One region of the Micromonospora sp. NPDC051543 genome, then DNA from elsewhere that is predicted to be linked to it. Evidence: riboswitches for the same ligand, from Rfam matches in the RefSeq annotation. Region 1 holds a riboswitch; the other holds the start of a gene.
The links. Region 1 has a riboswitch for S-adenosylmethionine ahead of thrC (threonine synthase). Riboswitches for the same ligand answer to the same signal wherever they lie in the genome.

Region 1 (10,571 bases):
CAGGCCGATCAGCAGACTGCCGCCGACCAGCACGACGACGAGGGTCAACAGGCTGGTGGCGAAGTTGTCCGGAAGCCCGGCCGACGGGTCCGTCTCGGCCTGCGCCTCCCAGGCGGGCGACGGGTCCAGACCGAACGAGATGACCGAGAGCACCGCCGCCGGCAGGACCTGGGTGAGCAGCATGATCGGCACCAACTGCCGCCAGCCCCGACGCAGCGCGCCCCAGAACCGGTCGAACCAGCCGCCGATACCGGCGCCGGGCGGAGTGACCAGGGCGTCGTTCGGGTCGAGGCCGTAACCCGGCGGGTACCAGCCGACCGGCGCCCCCGGATACCACGGTTGCCCGCCGTAGGGACCGGCCCCGGGCGGGTAGCCGCCGACGGGAGGAGCGGTCCAGCCCTGCGTCGGCGGGCCGGCCGGGACCCAGGCGCCGCGCGCGGGATCCCAGACCGGCGGCGGCTCAGCAGGCGGCATCCCAGCGGTGGGCGGCCCGACCGGCGGAATACCAGCGGTCGGCGGCCCGACCGGCGGCATCCCAGCGCCAGACACGGGCGGCGTACCCGGAACGGGTGACGCGCCGGAGCCTTCGACGGACGGGCCCGGCTCACCCGGCCCGGAGGGCGTGGCGGGTGGCGGCGACTGGTCGGTCATGAACCCTCCTCAGCATCGGCTGGAACGGTTCACGATCTTCCCGGGCCGGCGTCCGCGCCGCAGCCCCGACTCGCCAGCCGATCGAGCGGACAACCGGCGAGCAGATCGGGATCGGTCAGCCGATGACGCGGACGTGCTCCGCCTGCGGGCCCTTCTGGCCCTGGGCGATCTCGAACTCGACCCGCTGACCGTCGTCGAGCGCCTTGTAACCGTCCATCTCGATCGCGGAGAAGTGGACGAACACGTCCTGACCGCCGTCGACGGCGATGAAGCCGTAACCCTTCTCGGCGTTGAACCACTTCACGGAACCCTGTGCCACGGTGCACTTCCCTCACTCTGCGCGGCGTTGCCTGCCCGAACGTCCGGCACGGCCGGACACCCGCGAACCACCACCTCAGCGATCGACGACGACCGCTGAAAGAGGTGATCGAAATCGCACGCTACACGAGGAGTGACGGGAGCGCACGACCTCAAATCGGGCATAGTTCGTAGCGATCGGAGGGCCCGTCGGATTCATGACGATGGTTGTGTTTGGACCGGATGGAGGGGATCTGGCGGCACGGGTCGCCGGCGCGAGTCCGCCCCTGTGGTAGGCATGCGGGCATGAGCACCGACACGGGCGCCACGCCCCTGCGGCAGGCACGGATCCACCGGGTACGACCGCAGGACGCCGCCCGGATGCGGGCGCTGCGCCTGGAGATGCTCGCCGACGCGCCGTTGGCCTTCCTGGAGACCCTGGCCGATGCCGCGGCCCGACCGCACAACGAGTTCGCCGCCCGGGTGGCGTTCACGTCGACCGGTCCGCACACCGCGCAGTTCGTCGCGGATCCGGGCGGCCGGCTAGTCGGGCACGCCGGAGGAACGGCCGCCCCGAACGAGCCAGGCCTCACCGTGATCTACGCCGTGTACGTCACGCCGGCCTGGCGGGGCAGCGGGCTGCTCGGCGAACTGATCGACGGGGTGGCCGCCTGGTCGCGGGACTGCGGCCGGCCGGAGCTGATGTTGGAGGTGGTGGTCGGCAACGACCGCGCCTACCGGGCCTACCAGCGCCTCGGCTTCAAGGACACCGGCGTACGGGTCCCCCACCCCACCATCCCCGCCCTGAAAGAACTCCAGATGCGCCGCCCCGCATAAAACCCGCCTCCGACCCCGGTGATCAAGAGGTTTGCGTCAAGAACAGCGTGATTTCTGACGCGAACCTCTTGATCACCGCGAGAGGTCAGGCCGGGCGCCGAGACTGCACGATCCGGAACCGGTTGGCCACGTAGGCCCCGTCGGTCAGGGCCGAGTTCGCCGCCGCGTTGGCGCCGCTGCCGTGGAAGTCGGAGAAGGCCGCCGACTGGTTCACGAAGACGCCGCCGGTGAGGTTGCCGGACAGGTGCACGCCGACCTCGACCGCGACCGCCTCGGCGGCGTCCAGCACCGCCTCGTCGGTGGAGTAGACCCCGGCGGTCAGCGCGCCCTTCTCACCGATGGTCCGGCGCATCAGCTCCAGACTGTGCGCGGTGGAGTCGGTCGCGATGGCGAAGGAGATCGGCCCGAACCACTCCCGGCCGTACGTCTGCGCGTCGTCCGCGGTCAGCTTCACGATCGTCGGGGTACGCACCACCGCGTCGGCGTACGACGGGTGCGCCACCGTCCGCGACTCCAGCACCGGCTCGCCGACCTTGGTGACCTCGGCCAGCCGCTCCAGCACCCCGTCGTTGACGATGGCGCCGGTCAGCTCGACACCACGGGCCGGGTCGGCGGTCAGCTTGCCGATCGCCGCCGCGATCCCGCCGGCCACCTCGTCGAAGCTCTTGTGCCCCTGGTCGGTCTCGATGCCGCCGGCCGGGATGAGGATGTTCTGCGAGGTGGTGCACATCTGCCCGCTGTAGAGGGTCAGCGTGAACCCGAGGTTGCGGCACATGCCGGCGAAGTCGTCGGTGGAGTCGATGACGACCGTGTTCAGGCCGGCCTTCTCGGTGTAGACCGACGCCTGCCGGGCGTGTGTCTCCAGCCAGTCGCCGTACTCGGTGGAACCGGTGAAGTCGACGATCTTGACGGCCCGGTGCAGGGCCAGGTCGCTGGCGAGCTTCTCACCGGGGGCCTCGGCCGCCAGCAGGACCAGGTTCGGGTCGAAGCCGGCCTCGGCGAGCACCTCCCGGGCGTACTTCACGGTGATCGCCAGCGGCAGCACCGCGCGCGGGTGCGGCTTCACGATCACCGGGTTGCCGGTGACCAGCGACGCGAACAGTCCGGGGTACGAGTTCCAGGTCGGGAAGGTGTTGCACCCGATCACCAGCGCCACGCCACGCGGGACCACGTGGAACGTCTTGATCATCCGCAGCGGGTCGCCCTTGCCGGCGGCCTTCTCCCAGCCGGCCGTGCCCGGGTGCCGGGTCATCTCGGCGTACGCGTACGCCAGCGCCTCCAGCGCCCGGTCCAGCGCGTGCGCGCCACCGGCCTGAAAGGCCATCACGAACGCCTGCCCGCTGGTGAACTGCACCGCGTTGGCCAGCTCGAAGATGTGCTTGTGCAGCCGGTCGAGGATCTCCAGGCAGACGCCGATGCGGGCCTGCGGGCCGGCGTCGCGCCAGGCCGGCAGCGCGGCGGACGCGGCGGCGACCAGCTCGTCGGTGCCGGCGTGCGGGTACCGCACCGCCAGGTCGACGCCGAACGGGCTCGTCTCGGTGGCGATCCGCTCGCCGGCGCCGGGCTGGTCGAGGGGAAAGTCAGCACCGAGGTACGCCTCGAAGGAGGCCTTGCCGTCGGCGGCGGCGGTCTCGCCGTACACGCGGGGGCTGGGGGACTCGGGATAGGCGGACCAGTAGCCCCGCTCCGTGATCGCGGTCAGCGCACGGTTGAGGGTGTCGGCGTGCCTGTCGTACAGGGGATGCGGGGTCTCCGTCATGCGGCCATCATGCATGACGGAGCTCCGCGAACAGTAGCGGCGGATACCCGTCAGAGGGTGAGCTGCCAGTTGTCCCAGGCATCCACCGGGCGGAATCCGAGCTGCTCGTTGATCGCCACCATGTAGCTGTTGCTCGCCGCGTTCCAGGTGTCGATGACGCGTACGGCGGGCTCGTGGGTCAGCAGGTGGTGCAGGTTCTCGGCCTTGGCGATGAGGCCCAGCCGGTGACCACGGTGGGCCGGGTCGACGAGGGTGATCTGCTGGTACGCGTGCCAGTCGGCGGAGGCGCCCACGTCGAGCAGGGTCCAGGCGACCAGCCGGCCGGACGCCTCGTGTCGCATGGCGAGGTGGTAGCGCCGCCGGCCCCGGGCGTCCAGGGCGCGTTCGTTGCCCCGGATGCGCTCGGCGTCGACCTGCTCCGGCTCCCACTGCACGTCGCCCATGGGCGCGTCCATCAGCAGCCGGCCGTCCAGGTAGGCGATGTCCGCCACGTACTCCGGCGGGGTGTTGCCCTGCCAGGTGACGGACCGGTAGCCCTCGGCGCGGGGCTTGGCCTCGGCCAGCGCCGCCCGCAGGGCGACCCGGTCGATGTCGGCGATGTCCAGCCGGCGGCGCACTTCGACCAGCGCGGAGTGCGCCCCCATCGCGGTGGCGAACGCCGCGCCCGCCACCGGTCGGGCCGGACCGCCGGGCAGCGCGGCGACAGCCATGGCGACGACCCGCTTGCGGCCGTGCTGGCGCAGCAGGCGTACCCCGTACTCGTGCAGGGCCCGACCGACGCCCCGGCGACGCAGGTCCGGACGGACCGTCAGCTCGGTGGTGGCGTTGTCGGGGTTGTCGAGCTGCGGCAGGTCGAGCTGAAGGTAACCGGCGGGCACCCCGTCCAGCCGGGCCAGCGCCCAGAGGGAACGGGTGCCGGGCATCGGGGTGTGGAATTGGGCGTCGAAGCGTTGCCGGCAGGACGGCGGGAAGTCGGGCAGATCGGCCTCGGTGGCCGCCGCTCCGATCCGGTACGCCTCGTCGACCGCGGTCCGGTCGGTGCCGTCGAACGGCGCGATCGTGATGCTCATGTGGGCGAGCCTGGCAGGAGCAAAAGCGACAGGGCCAGCGAATTTTCGCTGGCCCTGTCGAACGTGGTCGGGAGGGGCACTCGCACAACGCCTCCGGCGTTGGGTCGCAAGAACTTCAAAAGTCTTCGGCGAAATGCCCTCCCGCACGGAGCATCTTGCGCCGTCCGGTTCCTGCCGTCAAGTCCTGAGCGGCGGGTTTTCCACACTCACAGCGAAAATCCAGTCACCCGGTGGATTCAGCCGAGCAGACCGGCGTCGCGGGCGGCACGCAGGGACGGCTTGATCTGGTGGGTCGGGCCGACCTGGGCGGCCACCGCGTCGATCGTCTTCAGACCTTCGCCGGTGTTGAAGACGACCGTCTCCGCCGTGGGGTCGAGCCGGCCGGACTCGACCAGCTTGCGGAGCACCGCCGCGGTGACGCCGCCCGCCGTCTCGGCGAACACCCCGGTGGTACGGGCCAGGTCGCGGATGCCGGCGCGGATCTCGTCGTCGTCGGCGTACTCCATCCACCCGCCGGTGCGGCGCACCGCCTCCAGGGCGTAGAGGCCGGCGGCCGGGTCGCCGATGTTGAGCGACTTGGCGATGCCGGTGGGCTTGACCGGGATGATCGTGTCGGTGTCGGCGTGCAGGGCCGTCGCGATCGGGTTGCAGCCGGCCGACTGCGCCCCGAAGACCTTCCAGCCGCCCGCCGGGGCCTCGACCAGGCCGATCTCGACCAGCTCGGAGAAGGCCTTGTCGATCTTGGTGAGCAGTTCGCCGCTGGCCATCGGGATGACCACCTGGGCGGGGATGCGCCAGCCGAGCTGCTCGGCCACCTCGTACCCGAGGGTCTTGGAGCCTTCCGCGTAGTACGGCCGGACGTTCACGTTGACGAACGCCGTGTCCTCGAACTCGTCGGTCTCCACCAGCTCGCCGCAGAGCCGGTTGACGTCGTCGTACGAGCCGTCGATGGCGACCAGTTCGCCGCCGTACACGGCGGTGGTGATGACCTTGCCCTGCTCCAGGTCGCTGGGGATGAAGACGATCGAGGGCACACCGGCGCGGGCGGCGTGCGCGGCCACCGAGTTGGCGAGGTTGCCGGTGGAGGCGCAGGCGAACCGGCTGAACCCGAGCGCCTTCGCGGCGGTCAGCGCCACCGAGACCACTCGGTCCTTGAACGAGTGGGTCGGGTTGGCGCTGTCGTCCTTGACCCAGAGCGGAGCGGTGATGCCCAGCTCGGCGGCGAGCTGCGGCGCCGCCACCAGCGGGGTCAGACCCGGGTCGAGGGTGACCCGGCTGGCCGGGTCCTGCCCGGCGGGCAGCAGCGCGGCGTACCGCCAGATGTTGTTCGGGCCGGCCTCGATCTGCTCGCGGGTGACCGTGGCGAGGGCCGCGGTGTCGTAGTCGACTTCCAGCGGGCCGAAACACTCGTAACAGGCGTGCTGGGCGGCGAGCGGGTAGCGGGCCGAACAGGCGCGGCAGACGAGGGCGCGGGCGGGGCTGGCGGAGGTGTCGATCCCGGAGGCGGCGAGCGTCGACGTCATGTCGAGAGTCCTCTCATCTTTCCCCGCATCGCACGGTGCGGCGGGGACGGAATTGGCACCTGCCCCGCGGGTCGCTCAGCGGTGAGCGCGCGGGGTGGTTGCCGGGGCGTCGTCGGGCCGTATCCCTCAGCCCCTCTGGATGAGGTATGCAGTTGTGCCGTCGAGTCTAGGCAACGTTGCCCGGCGCCTCCACCGGGCATCCCAGCCAGTGGGTCAGCGGGCGGCCACCGCCACCTGGTCGACCACTGCCACGGGATCGGTGACAGCCGTCGCCCGGGGCGGCGACGAGGGCCGGGGCCGGGTGCGCGCCGCGAGGTTCGCGGCGACCAGGGCGGCGATGGTGATCGCCGCGCCGGCCAGTTCGACCCCCTCCGGTCGGTAGCCACGGGCGATCTGCACGACGAACGTGGTCACCGGGACGAGGTTCATGAACAGGGCGGCGTTGGCCGCGCCCAGCCGCTGCACACCGGTGTTCCAGGCCAGCACCGCGACGACGGCGGCGACGAGCACGGCGTACGCCAGTTGTGGGGTGACCGCCACCAGGTCGGCGGCGGCCGGCGCGTGCTGCCACCCGACGGCGTCGGCGCCGATGCTGGCGACCAGCATGGCGGCCGTGCCGGCGAGCGCGGTCAGCGTGGTGAAGCGCAGCGGTGACCAGGCGCCGAACCGGGTCGCGCCGTGGGTGTAGATGGCCCAGCCGAGCACCGCGCCGATCATCATGAGGCCGCCGAGACCGAACTGGCCGAGCCCGGCCAGGCTCCCGCGCGTGATCACCAGGCCGACGCCGAGGAGCGCCACCAGGGAGAGGACCAGCAGGAGAGGCTTCGGCCGTACGCCGTCCCGGGCCCACCGGACCAGTTGGGTGATGATCGGGGTGGTCGCGACGAACAGGGAGATCTGCTGCGGGGCGGCGTGTTCGAGCGCCAGGTTGGTGAGCAGGTTGAAGCCGGCGAAGCCGACGACACCCAGCACCACCACCTCGACTCCCCGACCGCCGAGGCGCAGCGCGGCAGACCCCTCGCGGAGCAGCAGGATGCCGACCAGGATGACGGCGGCGAACAGATAGCGGGCGGTGGTCAGGTTGAGCGGGTCGACCCTCGCCAGCGCGGTGGCCAGGATCGGGAACATCGCACCCCAGGCGAGCGCGGCGAGCAACGGGTAGGCGGCGGCGCGGGATCGCATCGTCAGCTCCAATGTTCGAGTATCTTCGAACCAACGACACCGACCTTAGGGTGTTGTTCGATCGTTGTCGAACAAGGGTTAGACTGGTCACATGGAGCCGCACGAACCCGACCTGACCGCCGTACCGGTCACCGCCGTACTGGCCGCGCTCGCCGATGACGTGCGGTTACAGATCATCCGGGCGCTTGCCGAGGGCGGCGAGGCGGCCTGCGGCAGCTTCGACTTCGGCGTCTCGAAGGCGACCCGCAGCCACCACCTCAAGGTGCTGCGCGAGGCCGGGCTGACCCGCACCCGGGCCGCCGGCACGAGCCGCCTGGTCCGACTGCGCCGCGATGAGGTGGACAAGCTCTACCCCGGCCTCCTGGACGCGGTCCTCACCCCCCGCCCTGCGGCCTGAACCGTCCACGCACGCGTCGCCGGAGCCGACACGCCGAGGCTCCGGCGACGCGCGTTACGGGTCGGTCAGGCGTTCACCGGGCTGGGCTCGGCCATCGACGGCACCTCGGCACGCCGCTTGAAGAGCAACGAGTCGAGCGCCCACGGGCCCGAGCCGAGCGTCGCGACCAGCAGGAACGACCAGCAGAAGAGGGCTGCCAGCTCACCGCCGTTGCGTAGCGGCAGCAGGTCGTCCGGCTGGTGCACGACGAAGTAGGCGTACGCCATCGAGCCGGACGCGAGAAGCGCGGCGGGTCGGGCGAAGAGTCCGACCAGCACCAGCGCGCCGCAGATGAGCTGGATCAGGGCGGCCCACCAGCCCGGCCAGGTGCCGAGCGGTATGGCCTTGCCGGTCGTCGAGTTGCCGCCGAACAACCCGAAGACCGACGCGAGGCCGTGCAGCGTGAACAGCAGGCCGATCACGATGCGGAAGAGGGACAGGGTCGGCCCGCCGAGCCGAGAGACGTTCATGGAGACCTCCATCGAAGGGAACAGATCTCTTCCATGGTGGGGCCTCAATCCATCGATGTTAATAAATTCCTTGCTAGTGGGAAAATCCCCGGCGGGAGAACCTGAAGCGTACGGGGCCGAAGCCGCGATTTGCCCTGTTTTGACCGCCCGCGCAGTCGTCGTCACCGACTTTGGGAGCGCTCCCGAGCCCTCAACGTACCGCCTGGCGGGGTACCCGTACACCCTGTCGAGCTGCCCCGGAAGTGGGGCAAGCGCTGCCACCGAGGGGGCGCGGGGCCGCCGCCTCGACCTGGCAGCCGGGACTCCGGCAGCGCGCAGATGTCGGATAGTGTCCGCTCCGACACGCGGCGCAACATCGCTTCGCATCGAAGGTCGGGAGGCGCGCATGGCGAGCATCGAGGAAGTCAAGGCGGCGCTTGCACAGGCTGCGGAGCAAGGAAACGCCACCCAGCAGCAGATTCGCGCCGCCGTCGAGGCAACCGAGCAGACCGTGGCGAGACTTCGGGCTGTAGCCGCCGGCACCGGACATCCAGCGCTGGCCGAAGCGATCGCCCGCGCCGAGCAGGGCAAGCAACGCCTCGTGGAGGCGATGACGCTGCTCCAGGGCAGTTCGCAGGCCGCCCGAAACTACATGAGCGTCCTCGGGTAGATGAGGGTTACAGCATCTCGAGCCGGTTGTCTGCGCCGATCACACGCGGAGCGCGGGCTCAGGCGCTAGTCCCGCGATGCGAGGTGGGCTGCCTCTAAGAGCAGGGTGTCTAGCGCGGAGTCGACGAGACCTTCTTCAGTAAAGATCTTCTGGACCGTCGCCGCCTGGATCCGCCCGATCATTTCGGGGCTGACCGTGTAGTCAAGCGAGGGGTCGATGGTTGCCAGGATCAATGATTCAGCGTCGTCGGCCCGGATCTCAGGGCCGCCCTCGTACTGGGCTCGCAACTCTGCGACAAACTTGATCACTCCGACCCGGTCTGCGGTCTCGCCAAATCGTCGGTCGACCGCCACAAAGAACAGAGCGGCAAGGAACCGTGGGAAGCCGTCCCAGCCCTCGGCATCGAGCCGGGCACCGACGGACTCGTTGGCAGCGTAGTCACTCCGGATCATCGTCCGGACGTACTCGATCAGGTCGGACTTGATCATCGCTGTCCCGTCTCCTCGCTCGTCGAGTGTGGCCATAGTTCCACATCGCTTTGGCAATGACCGCCACCGCACCGGCCGCCATCACCAGCGCCGTCACGGGGTTGTCGATCTGGGGAGAAGCTTGAGCCGGTCCCGGCGAGGCAGTGCCAGTACTCGATCCGCCGCCATTGTCCTGCCTCAGGAACTTGTAGAACTCCTTCGCGCCACTCTCGCTCTTCTTCAAGGCGTCTTCGGCGTCGTCCGCCTTCTGGACCTGCCGTCGCCACAGGATGTCGGCTTTGCTGCCGCGGGCTTCGGCCTCGGTGACCAGACGCTCGCCGGAGGGCGTGGAGGCGTCGACTGACGGGTCGACTGGTGCGGCGCCGGGAGCGATGACGTTTACGTAGGCGCTGATGTGCCGGGCAGCGTCGGCCAGCAGCCGCGCGTAGCGACCTGCTTTGTCCCTGGCGACTTCGGCATCTGCGGCAGCGGCTGCCAGCCGTTGATTGGTGCCACCCTGGAGAGCCTCGGCCAGGTGCGCGAGCGCCTGTTCGGCGTCCGCCCGCGCGCGCGACGCTCTCACCACTGCGCTGTCGAGGCTTGCTCGTATCGCCACGAGCTGCGCGACCACCTCGCCTACGCTGGTCATCCCAGCCGCGAGCGGTAGTCGCCTACCTTCTCGGCAACGGCATCGAAGCGGCGGCGAGTCGGTTCTACCTCAGCTTGGGCGGAAAGGAGTGCACCGTGAGTCCGCGTCACCTCGGCATGCCGACTGCCTCGGAGGACTCGGGCCGCTTCGCTGGCCGCTGATTCGGCCTCAGCAATCGCCTGATCGAGGGTTCGGCGCCCTTGGCGGGCGGACTCGATGGCGGCACCGAGGGTCGCCTTCAGCTCGGCGATGCTCATCGGGCAAGCCGCCCTCGGTTGAAATACACCTGGTGACGGTATCGAGTATCGACGTGTATCGCAGTCCCGAGCTGAGGTTATTCAGCCACGAAGACGCCCAGTCCTTGATGGCCGTACAACTCACCAGTCTCAATCAAGATCGTGATGGCTTGCCGCACCGTCGACTGGCTACCGACGTTGTACAGGTCCGCCAACTCTTTGGTGGACGGCAGCTTGTGCCCAGGCGGCCACTCGCCGTCGGCGATACGCCTTCTGATGTCAGCGATGATCCGCCGGTAGTGCGGCTCGAACTTCCGTGGTGTGGGCATGCAAGGTACTCCCAGC
Region 2 (10,571 bases), on a different contig from region 1:
CCGCGGTGCGCCGCTGTCTGGAGGTGCTGCCGCTGACGGCGACAGTGGTCGGCGCGGCGCTCACCGACCACGCCCGTGGTATCGCCCACCCGCTGCGCTGAGCGGGTCCGACCGCCGGGCGAGTTGTCCGGTTTGGCGGGCGTGAGTCGGGAAACCGAAAACAGGGGGTGCGGATCCGGCCCATCGTGGGATGGTTCGACGTGGATGCCGTACCGGTGGCGACCCGCGTGCGCGGGCCGCCCGGCCGGGCGCGCGGGGCACACCGTGTCGCCCGCGACGGCTTCGACGAGGAGAGGCAGGGCCCATGCAGGCTCAGCGCAGGCCACCGCGGAGCGAGCGGAGCCAGACCAAGCACGACCGCACCGGCGGTGGCATGACCGGTGCCGCCACCCCACTGACCATCTGGGCCGCCGCCGTGCTGCTCGGTCGCATCGGCGCCGGCGACGACGACCTTGAGGACGAGCGGCACATCCTGCGCGGCATCGAGTGAGCGTCGTTCACAACCAGCCGCGGCGCTTGAAGACCAGGTAGAGGGTGCCGCAGACCAGCACCATGAGCAGGAGCGCGAACAGGTAGCCGAAGCGCCAGCTCAACTCGGGCATGTGCACGAAGTTCATCCCGTACACCGTGCCGATCAGGGTGGGGGCGAACAGGATCGCGGCCCACGAGGAGACCTTCTTCAGCTCCTCGTTCTGCGCGTAGCTGGCCGCCGTGAGGCTGCGCATCTCCTCGTTCTGCTGCTGCGAGACCAGGGTGGCGTTGACGGTCAGGATGTTCTGCAGCAGGTGCCGGAACCCGTCCACCCGCTCCACCACCTGGGTGAGGTGGTCGATGACGTCACGCAGGTAGCGGCGCAGCTCCTCGTCGGTGCCGTAGCTGCCGGCGCCGGCCGCCAGGGAGTCGAGCATGCCCAGCAGTGGGCGGGCGGCCCGCTGGAACTCGATGACCTCCCGGCTGAGCCCGTAGATGCGCCGGCTGGCATTCGGGTCACCGCCGAACACCTGGGTCTCGATCTCGTCGATGTCGTTCTCCAGCCCGGCGACCACCGGCGCGTACCCGTCGACGACCTGGTCCAGGATCGCGTACAGCACCGCCTCGGGACCCCGGGCGAGCATCGGCGCGTCGGCCTCCATGCGACGTCGTACCGCGGCCAGGTCGGGCGCCTCTCCGTGCCGGACCGTGACCACGAAACCGGGCCCGATGAACAGGTGCAGCTCGGAGAACTCCACCTCCTCCCGCAGGTCGTCGTAGCGGGCGGCGCGCAGCACCACGAACAGGGTGTGCCCGTACCGTTCCAGCTTGGGCCGCTGGTGGGCGTTGATCGCGTCCTCGACCGCCAGGTCGTGCAGACGGAACTCGCGCGCCAGCGAGGAGATCTGGTCGATGTCGGGCCGGTACAACCCGATCCAGGCCATCGCGTGGTCCTGCGTCTGCAGGCAGGCGTACGTCTCGGCGAGACCGGCCGGTGAGGCGAACCGGTGTCCCCGGATGTAGACGGCGCTGTCCACCAGTCGGCCGGCGGACGGGCTCCCCGGCTGCGCGGGCGGGACGGCACCGACCCGGGCCTCGTGCTCGTCGAGCTGGCGGCCGAAGCCGTCGCCCCGGCGGAAGCGGCGGCCACCAACCACGAGCCCGCTCCCCTCCCGGCGCTGCCCGGCCCGGGGTTCGGGACGGGGGCGCTGCTTCCCCGGTGCTTCCGACCCGAAACCCGGGGCCCGGGGCCGGTGCTCCGACGGACGGTTTCCGCACACCGCCGGACGGACGTCGACCACACGGCGGATACTCGCGGTGACCATGGGCGGGACGGGGGTGACGCCGGTGGAGGTGAACAGGCGTGCCGGCCGGCGGACCGACCGGGTACGGCGGTGGCTGCTCGCCGACGAGTCGCAGCAGCCCGTGCCGCAGGGCCCGGGCGGCCGCCCACCCGAGCAGCGGCACCACCCGTGGTGGAAGGTGATGTGCCTGACCGGCGTCGACTACTTCTCGACGCTTGGCTACCAGCCGGGGATCGCGGCGCTGGCCGCCGGGGCGCTCTCCCCGGTGGCGACCCTGGTGCTGGTGCTGGTGACGCTGCTGGGCGCGCTGCCCGTCTACCGGCGGGTGGCGGTGGAGAGCCCGCACGGCGAGGGCTCGATCGCGATGCTCGTACGCCTGCTCAGCTACTGGCCGGGCAAGCTGTTCGTGCTGGTGCTGCTGGGCTTCGCGGCCACCGACTTCATCATCACCATCACCCTGTCCGCGGCCGACGCGACCGCCCACCTCGACGAGAATCCGTTCCTGCCCAGCGGCCTCAAGGGTCACGAGGTCGCCGTCACGCTGCTGCTGGTGGCGCTGCTCGGCGCGGTGTTCCTCAAGGGGTTCGGCGAGGCCATCGGGATCGCCGTCGTCCTGGTCGCGGTCTACCTGACGCTGAACGCGGTGGTGATCGCCGACGCGCTGTGGCGGGTGGTGAGCGACCCGAGCGCGGTCGGGGACTGGACGAACGCCCTGACCACCGGACACGGGGATCCCCTGATGGTGGTCGCGCTGTCCCTGCTCGTGTTCCCGAAGCTGGCGCTGGGCCTGTCCGGTTTCGAGACCGGGGTGGCGGTGATGCCGCACATCCGAGGAGACCGGCAGGACTCGGAGGACCGGCCGCTGGGCCGCATCCGGGGCGCGCGGCGGCTGCTCACCACCGCCGCCGCGACGATGAGCGTCTTCCTGATCACCAGCAGCGTGACCACCACGGTGCTGATCCCGCCCGAGGCGTTCAAGCCGGGCGGGGCCGCCAACGGCCGGGCACTGGCCTACCTGGCCCACCAGCATCTCGGCGGTGTGTTCGGCACCGTCTACGACCTCTCCACCATCGCGATCCTCTGGTTCGCGGGGGCGTCCGCGATGGCCGGGCTGCTCAACCTCGTACCCCGGTATCTGCCGCGCTACGGCATGGCGCCGACGTGGGCCCGCGCGGTCCGGCCGCTGGTCCTGGTCTTCACCGGCGTGGCATTCCTGATCACGATCATTTTCTCCGCCAGCGTCGACGCGCAGGGCGGCGCGTACGCCACCGGGGTTCTGGTGTTGATCACCTCGGCGGCGACGGCCGTGACGCTCGCGGCGCGGCGGCGGCGTCAGCGCGGTCGCACGGTCGCTTTCGGGATCATCGCGGTGGTGTTCGTCTACACCACCGTGGCGAACGTGGTGCAGCGTCCGGACGGCGTGAAGATCGCCGCCTGTTTCATCGGCGCGATGATCCTGGTGTCGGCGCTGTCGCGGGTGATGCGGGCGTTCGAGCTGCGGGTCGACCACGTCGAGCTCGACGAGCTGGCGACCGCGATGATCGACGAGCGCTCCGGACGCCGCATCCGCCTGGTCGCGCACGAGCCGGAGCGCCGCGATCTCGCGGAGTACCGCGACAAGCTGGCCCAGACCATGGCGGACAACGACTTCCCCGACGACAGCGACGTGATCTTCGTCGAGGTCCGGGTCACCGATCCGTCGGACTTCGAGACGGGGTTGCTGGTACGCGGCAGCGTGGCGCACGACCGTTTCCCGGTGCTCAGCCTGGCCAGCTCCTCGGTGCCCAACGCGCTGGCCGCGCTGCTGCTGGAGATCCGCGACCGCAGCACGCGCCGCCCCCACATCTACTTCGAGTGGACCGAGGGCGGCCCGGCCCGCAACGTGCTGCGTTACCTGGCGTTCGGGCAGGGCGAGATCGCCTCGGTGACGCGGGAGATCCTGCGCCGTCAGGAGCCGGACCAGACGCGCCGACCCCACGTGCACGCCGGTTGACCGGCTCGCCGAGCGCGGGTCGCGGCCGGTGAGCGTGGTCATATCGGCTGGACGACCGACCGGTTCCTGCTGCTAGCCTCGGCGCAGGTCATGAGTGCCAGCGCGAAGCCCCGGCTCGCTGGCCGGCAACCCTCCTCCGCGGTGGGGTGCCCCGGGTGAAGACCAGGCACCGGCGGAACGTCGGTGCAAGCGTGGCCTGGCACCCAGGTCAGCACCAAGACCCGGGAGACCGTATGCACATCCTCAGCCCCACAGCACCGGCCATCCGGCGTACGCCGGCCCTGACCCGGCGCCTCCACGTGGACCTGATGCGAATGCGCAGCGCGGCGTGTACCGCCGCCTAAAGCGCTAACCCCCCACCCCGCCCCACCCCCACCCCGCCCCCACCCCGCCCCACCCTCTCGACCCTCCTTTGCGTCGATCATGAAGTTGTTGCCCGCCTGACCGGCGTGTCGTGGCAACAACTTCATGATCGACGGGGTCGACGCATCCCTTTGGAGTCAGTTATGCGTACTTTTTCTCGATTTGTTGTTGTTGGGGTTTCTCTGTTGACCGTTGGTTTGCTGGGTGCTTGCGGCGGCGGGGGTGACTCTTCGGGGGGTGACGGCCCGAACCCGTACGGTCTGGCGCAGCCGGGTGTGCTGCGGGCCGGCACGCTTACCGACGCCCCGCCCAACGTGTACCTCAAGGACGGCAAGTTCACCGGCTTCGACAACGACCTGCTGACCGCCGTGGCCGGCAAGCTCGGCCTGAAGGTGGAGTTCGTCGGCACCGACTTCTCCGCGCTGCTCTCCCAGGTCAACAACCACAAGTTCGACGTCGGCAGCTCCTCGATCACCATCACCGAGGCGCGCAAGAAGACCGTCGACTTCGGCAACGGGTACGACTTCGGCTACTTCGGGCTGGACGTGCCGGCCGGCTCGCCGATCAAGGGGTTCGACCAGCTCACCGGCGAGCGTGTCGTGGTGGTGCAGGGCACCGTCCAGGACGACTACGCCACCGGCAAGCAGCTCGACCCGGTCCGCGTGCCGGACTACAACGGCGCGATCAACCAGCTCAAGGCGGGCACGGCCGACGCCTGGATCGCACCGGCCGAGATCGGCGAGAAGTCCGCCGCCGACAGCAACGGCAAGATCACCGTGGCGGCCAAGCAGCTCAGCCCGGCACCGACCGCGTACGCCGTCGCCAAGGGCAGCGACAAGCTGCGCGAGGCGCTGAACAAGGCCCTCGACGAGGTCATCGCCGACGGCACCTGGAGCCGGTTGCAGGCCCAGTACTACCCGGGCCGGCCGATCCCGGCGGACTTCAAGCCGGGCAGCGGCACGGTCGCGGCGCCGTCGGCGTCGGCCGCGTCCTGACCCGGTGACGAGCGAGCAGGGCGGTAGGAGAGGCGAACGATGGATCCGTTGAGCACCCTCTGGGAGACGTTCTTCGACGTCGACGCGATGCGCGAGGCGCTGCCCGAGATGCTGACCGTCGGGCTGCCCAACACGCTGATCCTGGCGGTCTCCGCCGCCCTGCTCGGCACGGTGTTCGGTCTGCTGCTGGCCGTGGCCGGCATCTCCCGCAGTCGGTGGCTACGCTGGCCGGCGCGCGTCTACACCGACGTGTTCCGGGGGCTGCCGGCCGCGGCCACGATCCTGCTGATCGGCGTCGGGTTGGCGCCGCTGGGGATGCGGGTGTGGGGGCCGGACCCGTACCCGCTGGGCATCCTCGCGCTGTCGCTGATCGCCGCCGCGTACATCGGGGAGATCTTCCGCTCCGGCATCCAGTCGGTGGAGGCCGCCCAACTGGAGGGCGCCCGGGCGCTCGGCTTCTCCTGGACCGACGCGATGCGGCTGGTGATCATCCCGCAGGGCATCCGGCGGGTGCTGCCCGCCTGGGTCAACCAGCTCATCGCGCTGATCAAGGACTCCAGCCTGGTGTACTTCCTCGGCCTGGTGGCCAGCCAGCGGGAGTTGTTCCGGATCGGGCAGGACTACGCGGCCACCACCGGGAACGAATCCGCGCTGCTGCTGGCGGGCCTGTTCTACCTGGCGTTGACCGTCCCGCTGACACACCTCGTCAACTGGATCGACCGGCGGCTGCGCGACGGTCGCCCGGCCACCGCCCCGGACGACGAGGACGACGACACGGCGCTGCCCGCCACGACGCAGGGAGACCGGCGATGACCACCACCTCGGTGAGCGTGCAGGCGCGCGACATCCACCTCGCCTTCGGGTCCAACCGCGTGCTGCGCGGCGTCGACCTGACCGTGCCCCGCGGCGCGACGGCCTGCGTGATCGGACCGTCCGGTTCGGGCAAGTCCACCCTGCTGCGTACGCTCAACCGCCTCATCGAACCCGACCGCGGCGACGTGCTGCTGGACGGACGCAGCGTGCTGCGGGACGACCCGGACGCGCTACGCCAGCGGGTCGGCATGGTGTTCCAGCAGTTCAACCTCTTCCCGCACATGAGCGTGCTGCGCAACGTCACGCTGGCGCTGCGCCGACTGCGCAAGCTCGGCCAGGACGAGGCGGTCCAGGTCGCCCGCGCGCAGCTGGAGCTGGTGGGGCTCGCCGGCAAGGCCGAAGCCCGGCCCTCGCAGCTCTCCGGTGGTCAGCAGCAGCGGGTGGCGATCGCCCGGGCGCTGGCGCTGCGACCCGAGGTGATGCTCTTCGACGAGGCCACCTCGGCGCTCGACCCGGAGCTGGTCAAGGGGGTCCTCGGGGTGATGGCCGACCTGTCCGCCGCCGGGATGACCATGGTGGTGGTCACCCACGAGATGGGCTTCGCCCGGCAGGTCGCCGACACCGTGGCCTTCATGGACCGGGGTGTGGTGCTGGAGGCCGGGCCGCCGGAGCGGATCTTCGAAGGGGCCGAGCATCCCCGGCTGCGTCGCTTCCTCGCCCAGGTGCTCTGAGGACGCCGCTCAGCCGGCTCCACCACGTGGACGCCCACGCTCAGCCGGCCTGCAGGCGTAGGTGCGTGGCGAACGCCTTCAGGTCGCCGAGCAGTTCGAGGATGGCGTTGCGGTAGGCCACCGACGCCCACAGGTGCAGCTCCTCGTCGTCCAGCCCGCCGAACGCGAGCGACAGCGCCTTGCGGCGACGCCGGTCGAGCACCTTGTGCGGGCGCGTGAGCAGGTCACCCTCGCGCCGCAACGCCTGGAGGTAGGCGGCCACCGCCTCCTGGTAGTGCCGCCCGGCGACCCGTTCCAGCAGGGTGAACTCGAAGACGTTCAACGCCGCCTCGGAATCCCAGTACGCGCTGTCGCGCACCTGCGCGCTCGCCACGTGCCGGCCCATGGCGTGCCGGGCCTCGTAGAGCAGCAGCACACCCCGACCGGTGGTGCTCAGCGGCCGGCGCGGCGTCGGCAGCCGCAGCGTCCGCACCGGCGCGGCGGCGGTCAGATCCACCGCACCGGCGTACGTCGGCATGCGCTGCGTCGTCGACGCCGGCTCGGGCAGCAGGCAGGCCAGCTCCTGGTAGGGCACCGGGCCGCCGCCGGAGGGCAGGGCGCGTACGGTCGCCTCGTGCAGCTCGCCGAGCGGCCGGTCGTCCGGGGGGCGCCCCGGCGGCAGCGTGAGCACGAGGCCGTTGGCGCCGGGCACGGGCACGCCCAGCACGCAGGAGTTACGCAGGAACGCCCAGGTGGCCGCCGCTTCGCGGATGCCACTCGCCACGGCCTGCGCGTCCGCGCGCCAATCCTGGGCGATCCGTAGCCGCCGCGCCAGGTCGGCGGTGGCCGCGCCGTCGTTCGGATACAGCTCCCGCACGGCCCGGGGCAGCGACCCGGGGCGCAGCGCCAACGGGTCACCGGTGGGCGCGGGCACGGCGTGCCTCGGGCAGTCGGCGTCGGAGTGCGGGTCACCGTCGACCGCGTGGCAGTCGCCCAGCCAGCTCGCCCCGGGTGGCCCCGCCGGACGGGCGAACGCCAGGTGGGGCAACCGGCCGGCACGCAGGACCGTCTCGTACTGCGGCCGGGCGCGACCGGCCCGCAGCCCGTCCAATGGCAGCACGGGGGCGAGGGTCACCACGGCGGCGAGGACGACACAGTGCGGGCAGGCGTCGCGGACGCGGTAGCGCCGGAGGTGGTCGACGCCGGGCTGTTCCCACTGGACGCCGACGACGGCACCTTCCTGCGCCATCAGGTAGAGGAACTGGGTGGCGACACGCTCGCGGGTGACCGAGGCCAGCTCGTCGAGGAACTGCCGCTCGGTGACCACCCGCGGCTCGGCCGCGCTCGCCCCGCTGGTCATGGACACCCCCACCCGGACCGGACGCATCGACGATCGCCGAACGGCTTTCACCGTACCCGCCGGCGACCTGCCCGAATGCCCCGTACCCGGCAGAGCCCATGTCACCAATCCGTCAAGCCGGCACGCCCTCGCAGTCAGGCGTCCGGGCGGGTTCGCAGGGACTGTAAGAGGAGCCGGTAGAACTCGCCGTAGGTGCGCTGCACGTGCTGGCCGTACCGGCGGGTCTCCTCGTGCCGGGCGGGTAGCTGGTTGATCGGCACACTCATGGCCGCGTGGTGCTCGATGTGCAGGTTGTTGCCATTGGTGAACCAGGTGCTCAGCCAGCTGCCCCGGATCGAACGGGTGTTGCGCAGCACATCGGTGGTGTCGGTCTCGCAGAGCAGGTGCTCGGGCAGCTCGACGAGGAAGTGCAGCGGCACCGCGACCAGCAGCGGTAGAACCCACAGCCGCAGGGGGTAGACGCCGTACCCGGTCAGGGCCAGCGCGACGGCGGCCAGCACCACACCGCCCAGCAGCAGGTGTTCGGTGACGATCCGCCGCCGCATGCCCGGGGCGATGTCACCGTGCGCGTACCGCCAGCGGCCGGTCGCGGACCGCGCGACCTCCAGACCGACCCCGGCGAGCCGGGGATAATCGAGCAGTCCGCGCGCCAGCACGCCGAGGGTCAGGGGCCGGCGGGTGTCGAAGCCGAAGAACTCCGTGTCCTGCGGCGTGCCGAGGTAACGGTGGTGCTGAAGGTGCCGCACCCGGTAGTGCGAGTAGACCACCAGCAGCGGGATGCCCAGGGGCACGCCGACCAGCCGGTGCGGCAGCGCGCGCCGGAACGCGGAGTGGTGCAGGCACTGGTGCTGCAACTCCACGGCGTGGGTGTACATGGCGGCGAGCAGCAGCACGCCGGCCGTGATCGCCACCGGCTCGGGGCGCAGCGCCAGGATCACGCCGGTGGTGGTCAGCGCCGCGAGCGCGGCCAGCTTGCCGAGAAAGACCCTCTCGTCCCAGCGGGTGACACGGGCCCGGCGAAAGAGCAGAGCGGGCGCGGGCGGTCGGATCGGCGCGGTGATCGTCATGCGGGAATCTCCTGAGGAGGCAGGGTGGTCAGCGGCCGCTGAGCAGCACGACATGGGTTCCGGCGGGTAGCCCGTCCGGCGCGGCGGCGCCGGCCAGCAGGCCAGCCAGGGCGACGGCGCCGGCAGCCGTGGGGTACGCGCCGTATCCGGCGAGCACACTCCGGGCGTGCCGGAGTTGGTCGTCTTCGACTCCGTGCACCGCGCCCCCGGTGTCGGCGATCGCGGCCATGGCCTCGGGGCCCTGCAACGCGTGCCAGTTGACGAGCGGCTGGTTGTGGTCGGTGGTGGTGACGCCGTCGGGCGGCAGCATCCGGTACGGCCCCGGCCAGCTCGTCACCACCGGGTTGTTGCCGGCCGAGCAGACACCCTGCAACACGGTGGGCCAGCCTCGCTCGCGCAGCACGCGGTGGATCGCGATGACCGTGGTGCCGTTGCCGACCGGAGTCCAGAGCTGGGTCGGGGGTTCGTCGAGCGCGGCGTCCAGCGCCGCGACCACGACGCCGTGCCCGGCGAACACCGCGTCGACGTACGGGCCGTCCACGTTGCCGTCGACCGCGCCGGGCGCCTGGGCGAGCCGCCGGGACTCGTCGACCGCGTCCTCGTAGCTGCCGTCGACCAGGTGGACGCGCGCTCCCGCGGCGCGCATGAACTCTCCGCCGTCGCTCCACCCGGCGGGCAGCACGACGGTGCAGGTCAGACCCGCCGAGCGGCAGGCCATGGCCATCGCCCGGCCGTAGTTGCCGCAGGTGGCGACGACCACCTCGGTACGACCGTCGGCGGCGGCGCGGGCCACCACCGCGCGGGCGGCGGGCTCCTTGTGGCTGCCGGAGGCGTACCGGGTCTCGTCCTTGACCAGGACGCGGACGCCGGGCACCAGGCCGGTCGCGTCGATCAGGGGGGTGCCGAACGCGTCGGTGGGCGCGTCGGCCGACGCCAGGGTGGCGATGGACATGGTGCTCCTCGAAAGTGGGTGCGTGCGGGTCAGGACCGCGCGGCGGTGAGCTGGGCGTCGGCGTGCCGTTGGAGGTCGTCGCGGTCGCCGATCTGGGCGGGCGGCACGGCGTCGGGCAGGTCGTCCTCGATGAGCCGGAGGGTGGGGTTGCACCAGCCCCGGATCGCCCAGCCGAGCTGGAGCAGGCCACTGAGCACGACCAACAGAGCCAGACCGCGCCCCGATCCGGTGCCGATGACCGCGCCGACCGTGCCGGCGAGCGCGCCACCGGGCTCCAGCAACGGCTGGACGTGGTGTTCGGCGAGTGGGCCGACCACGAGGTAGCCCACCGGCATGGTCAGCATCATCACGGTGATGAAGATCGACAGGACGCGACCCTGGAGGTCGAAGCCCACCTTGGTCTGGATCAACGCGATCCAGTGTCCGTCGATCAGGGACTCGGCGAAGGTCAGGGCGAACATGCCGGCAACCGCGAAGACCGGGTGCACGCCGACGCCCACCACAGTCATGGCGAGGCTCGCCACCCCCATGAACAGGATCATC

Region 2: it holds a riboswitch for S-adenosylmethionine, as region 1 does, so the genes downstream of both, ACIA3K_RS16750 (ABC transporter substrate-binding protein) here and thrC (threonine synthase) in region 1, are expected to answer to the same signal.

Annotation. Positions count from the first base shown of each region.
Region 1 covers NZ_JBITDT010000004.1:198,782-209,352, forward strand. The annotation lists gene ACIA3K_RS08800 (hypothetical protein) at 1-651, opposite strand, end outside; gene ACIA3K_RS08805 (cold-shock protein) at 767-970, opposite strand; gene ACIA3K_RS08810 (GNAT family N-acetyltransferase) at 1,255-1,785, shown strand; gene paaN (phenylacetic acid degradation protein PaaN) at 1,871-3,544, opposite strand; gene ACIA3K_RS08820 (GNAT family N-acetyltransferase) at 3,595-4,614, opposite strand; gene thrC (threonine synthase) at 4,851-6,137, opposite strand; SAM riboswitch class I at 6,148-6,283, opposite strand; gene ACIA3K_RS08830 (DMT family transporter) at 6,351-7,319, opposite strand; gene ACIA3K_RS08835 (ArsR/SmtB family transcription factor) at 7,411-7,716, shown strand; gene ACIA3K_RS08840 (DoxX family protein) at 7,782-8,225, opposite strand; gene ACIA3K_RS08845 (hypothetical protein) at 8,611-8,874, shown strand; gene ACIA3K_RS08850 (hypothetical protein) at 8,940-9,362, opposite strand; gene ACIA3K_RS08855 (hypothetical protein) at 9,313-9,972, opposite strand; gene ACIA3K_RS08860 (winged helix-turn-helix domain-containing protein) at 10,325-10,555, opposite strand.
Region 2 covers NZ_JBITDT010000008.1:168,337-178,907, forward strand. The annotation lists gene ACIA3K_RS16730 (2'-5' RNA ligase family protein) at 1-101, shown strand, start outside; gene ACIA3K_RS16735 (hypothetical protein) at 305-490, shown strand; gene corA (magnesium/cobalt transporter CorA) at 498-1,628, opposite strand; gene ACIA3K_RS16745 (amino acid transporter) at 1,795-3,768, shown strand; SAM riboswitch class IV at 3,855-3,966, shown strand; gene ACIA3K_RS16750 (ABC transporter substrate-binding protein) at 4,317-5,126, shown strand; gene ACIA3K_RS16755 (amino acid ABC transporter permease) at 5,166-5,939, shown strand; gene ACIA3K_RS16760 (amino acid ABC transporter ATP-binding protein) at 5,936-6,670, shown strand; gene ACIA3K_RS16765 (hypothetical protein) at 6,711-8,009, opposite strand; gene ACIA3K_RS16770 (fatty acid desaturase family protein) at 8,144-9,076, opposite strand; gene ACIA3K_RS16775 (pyridoxal-phosphate dependent enzyme) at 9,105-10,028, opposite strand; gene ACIA3K_RS16780 (amino acid adenylation domain-containing protein) at 10,058-10,571, opposite strand, start outside.